Regions from separate parts of the Hyphobacterium lacteum genome, predicted to be linked through region 2. Evidence: predicted binding sites of a transcription regulator. Region 2 holds the regulator's gene; the other holds the start of a gene.
What was found. The regulator HrcA, encoded in region 2, represses chaperone genes, less so after heat shock. The targets are predictions, from matches to a motif close to GTTAGCANTCNNNNNNNNNGANTGCTAAC.
Positions count from the first base shown of each region.

Region 1: groES (co-chaperone GroES) is a predicted target of HrcA. The motif match lies at 1,348-1,376, and genes of this name have one in related genera.

Region 1 is NZ_JAZDRP010000002.1:143,601-145,803, reverse strand. Features, by position in the region: gene groL (chaperonin GroEL) at 1-979, opposite strand, end outside; gene groES (co-chaperone GroES) at 1,031-1,318, opposite strand; gene V0U79_RS03280 (YiaD family glycine zipper/OmpA-like lipoprotein) at 1,549-2,203, shown strand, end outside.
Region 2 is NZ_JAZDRP010000005.1:178,934-181,136, forward strand. Features, by position in the region: gene V0U79_RS09795 (M48 family metallopeptidase) at 1-126, opposite strand, end outside; gene grpE (nucleotide exchange factor GrpE) at 197-841, opposite strand; gene hrcA (heat-inducible transcriptional repressor HrcA) at 859-1,929, opposite strand; gene rph (ribonuclease PH) at 2,049-2,203, shown strand, end outside.

The sequences.
Region 1 (2,203 bases), on a different contig from region 2:
TGGTGATCGTGACGCGCTTGGCAGTGCCCAGCATGTCGAGCGTGACGTTTTCCAGCTTGATGCCGATGTCTTCGGAAATGACCGTGCCGCCCGTCAGAATGGCAATGTCTTCCAGCATCGCCTTGCGGCGATCACCGAAGCCCGGAGCCTTCACAGCGGCAATCTTCAGGCCGCCACGCAGCTTGTTGACGACCAGGGTTGCGAGGGCTTCGCCTTCAATGTCCTCGGCGATGATCAGCAGGGGCTTGCCCGACTGAACAACAGCTTCGAGGACCGGCAGCATGGCCTGCAGAGAGGACAGCTTCTTGTCGAACAGCAGCACGAACGGATCTTCCAGTTCGGCCTGCATTTTTTCGGCGTCAGTGATGAAGTAGGGCGACAGGTAACCGCGGTCGAACTGCATGCCTTCAACGACATCCAGCTCGGTTTCCAGCGACTTGGCTTCCTCGACGGTGATCACACCTTCATTGCCGACTTTGCCCATGGCCTCGGCGATCATTTCGCCGATTTCTTTTTCGCCATTGGCAGAAATCGTGCCGACCTGAGCGATTTCTTCAGAGCCCTTGATCGGGGTTGCAACACCCTTGATCTGCCCAACAACCGTGGCGACGGCCTTGTCGATGCCGCGCTTCAGATCCATCGGGTTCATGCCGGCGGCAACCGATTTCATGCCTTCGCGCACGATCGCCTGAGCCAGGACCGTGGCCGTCGTAGTTCCGTCACCGGCTGCGTCATTGGTCTTGGACGCAACTTCGCGGACCATCTGGGCGCCCATGTTCTCGAACTTGTCAGACAGTTCGATTTCTTTGGCGACAGAAACACCGTCCTTCGTGGTGCGCGGAGCGCCGAAGGATTTCTCGATCACAACATTGCGGCCTTTCGGGCCCAGCGTGACCTTCACGGCGTTAGCCAGCGTGTCGACACCCTTGAGCATGCGCTCGCGGGCATCAGCGGAGAATTTGACTTCTTTGGCAGCCATTTGTGTCTTCCGTTTCTTTTGTTTCTTAGGGTTTCAACGATCAGGCGGGGCCTAGCCCATCACGCCCAGAATGTCGGACTCTTTCATGATGATCAGCTCATCACCCTGAAGGGTGACTTCGGTGCCGGACCATTTGCCGAACAGAATGCGGTCGCCGACTTTCACGTCCAGCGGACGGACAGAGCCGTCGTCCTTGATGGCACCGCCGCCTACAGCGACGACTTCGCCTTCCTGCGGCTTTTCCTTGGCGGTGTCAGGAATGATAATCCCGCCCTTGGTTTTCGCTTCTTCTTCAACGCGTTTCACGAGCACTCGATCGTGCAGCGGACGAAATGACATGTTCATACCCCTGTTTAATTCCACCAGCCGTTAGCACTCTCGTGCCCCGGCTGCTAACGATCGCGCAGATAGGCATGGCTAGGCGAGGCGTCAAGGGGCCAAGCCGCAGAAAATGAAGCGCTTAGCCGGCGATATTCATCGCGGGTTCAGCGAGAAAAATTGAACTCTTGCTCGTTATTTCGCCCAAATTGGCGTATAAATCCGCTTCAGGACAAAATGGGAGTACCCACATGATTTTCCGCGCTCTTGTCGTATCAGTTTCGGCGCTCGCGTTTTCCGTCGCCTGTACAACAACCGATCCTTACACGGGTGAGACCCGGCCGAATAATACCGGGCGGGGCATTCTGATTGGAGCGGCTGCTGGTGCGGCGCTGGGATATCTGACCAATACCAATGATTCCTCCGAGGGCCGGACCAATGCGTTGATCGGCGCCGGCATCGGTGCGCTGGCCGGCGGCGCGATCGGCAATTACATGGATCGCCAGGAACAGGCGATGCGCGAACGTTTGCGTGACAGCGGCGTGGGCGTGCGCCGTCAGGGCAATGACATTCTTCTGATCATGCCGGGTGATGTGACGTTCGCGACGAATTCGTCGGACATCGAGCCGCGCTTCTATCAGGTGCTGAATGATGTGGCCGAGGTGCTCAACCAGTATCCCGCAACCTATGTCGATGTGATCGGCCATGCCGATTCGACCGGTGCAGCCGATTACAATCAGCGCCTATCCGAGCGCCGGGCTCAATCGGTAGCCGGATATCTGATTGGTCAGCAGGTTTTGCGCGACCGCTTCTACGTAGGTGGTATGGGCGAAACCGCTCCGATTGCCAGCAATGACACGCCGGACGGCCGGGCCATGAACCGCCGGGTTGAAATCCGGGTCCGCC
Region 2 (2,203 bases):
TCCGCCTTCGAAATAGGCGTCCGATCGCGCCCGGGCGGCAGCATCCATGGTGGCGATATAGGCGTCGGTGGCAGCAGACGGGTCAAAGCCCGCAGCGGCATTGGTGGCCAGCATCCATTCGGTCATGGCTGAGTTCTCCCCTGTGCTGGGTGACAGGGGAGGCCAATATCCTCGGAAAATCAATGGCCGGGAAAACCTAGGCCTTTACATCCACGCCCGACCCCGGTTCCGATGTATCAGGGGCCTCGTCCGCAGCCGCACCGCCCGCCGAGACCGCCACCATGGCGGCGCGCAAAATGCGCTCCCCGATGACATAGCCGGGTGCGAAGCTGGCCGCGATCCTGCCGGCCGGCTGATCGGACGGTATCTGGGCCGTGGCCTGGTGGCGATTGGGGTCGAACGCCTCGCCGGGCTGCGGGTCGATTTTCTTCACGCCATGGCGTTCCAGTGTCGACAAGAGCGATTTCTCTGTCAGCTCGACACCGTCAACAAGGGTTTTCGCTGCGCCTTCCATGGCCTCGGCCTGAGCGGCCTGCAGAGCGCGGGAGAGGTTGTCGGCAACGTTCAACACGTCTCCAGCAAAACGCGAAATGGCATATTCGCGGGCATCCTTGACGTCTTTTTCGGCGCGCCGGCGGGTATTCTGGATTTCCGCGGCGGTCCGCATCAGCTTGTCGCGCGTGTCTTCCAGTTCAGCCTGAAGGGCGCGAACCGCATCTTCCGGGGACGGGTCGCCCGCTTCGGCAATTGCGGCCTCGGCTTCCTCGAGAGCCGCCTTTTCAGCAGCCTCGATTTCCTCGATGCGGTCCTCGATCGGCATATCGTCTTTGTCTTCAGCCATTTTTGTCCTCTGCCCGTCTAGCTGCGGGATTTGTCCAGTAACCGGCCCACGACGCGGGCGGTATAATCAACCATCGGGATGACGCGCGCATAGTTCAGCCGCGTCGGGCCAATCACGCCCAGCGCGCCGACAATACGCCGGTCGCTATCCATATAGGGAGCCACGATGACACTTGAACCCGACAAGGAGAAAAGCGGGTTCTCGGCGCCGATGAACAGGCGCACGCCTTCGGCTTCACGCGCCTTGTCCAGAAGGGCAATCAGCCCCTCCTTGCGCTCCATCTCGTCGAACAGCATGCGAATGCGTTCGAGGTCCTCGGCGGCCTGAAGATTATCCAGAAGCTGGGCCTGACCGCGGATGATCAGGGCCCGGTCCTTACCGCCTGACCAGTCTGCCAACCCCATTTCCACGAGGGATTGTGCGGCCTCGTCCAGAGCGGCGCGCCGTTCGGTGAGCTCGGCTCGTATTTCGTCACCCGCCTCTTTCAGTGTCCTGCCCTTGAGCCGCGCTGACAGATAGTTTCCGGCCTCGACCAGGGCGGATGGCGGAAGGCCTTCCGGGGCCACCATCATTCTGTTCTCTACCGTTCCGTCGGCACCCACGAGGATGGCCAGGGTCTCGCGAGCGGACACGGGCACGAATTCAACATGCCGCAGCGGGCTTTCGCGCGATGGAGAGGTGACCAGCCCGGCACCACCGGCCAGTCCGGCCAACATGGAGGAGGCTTCCGACAGCACATCCTTGACGCTCCGGCTGGTGGCCGCGACGCGCGATTCAATGACCGCCCGGTCTTCGGCCGCCGGCTCGCCAACCTGCAAGAGGCCGTCGACGAACAGGCGCAGTCCGGCATGGGTCGGCAGCCGGCCGGCACTCTGGTGGGGGGCGGTCAAAAGGCCGATGGAGGCCAGATCCGACATGGTGTTCCGGATCGACGCCGGCGACAGATCAACACCCTCCCGCCGTGACAGGGTGCGGGAGCCAACCGGATCGCCGGTATCGAGATAGGCCTCGACGATCTCACGGAATATCATTCGCGAGCGATCATCAAGGTCGGTCAGGCTGGGCGTGGTCCGGTATTCCTGTGACATGGCGCCCATCAGTTAGGACATGGCGCTGTAGTGTTCAATTCCGCGCTGCCGTTGTACGTGGTTTACGCCGCGCTCCGGCGAGGCTAGACGGGCGGGCATAATTTCAAGGGAGTGACGGGATGAGACCCTATGGCCGCGCGCATGATGCGCTCCGCGATGTTGTGATCGAGACCGGGGTTTCTCCCTATGCCGAAGGCTCCTGCCTGATCAAATGCGGCAATACTCACGTCCTTTGCACGGCGACGGTCGAGGAAAACGTTCCACCATGGATGCG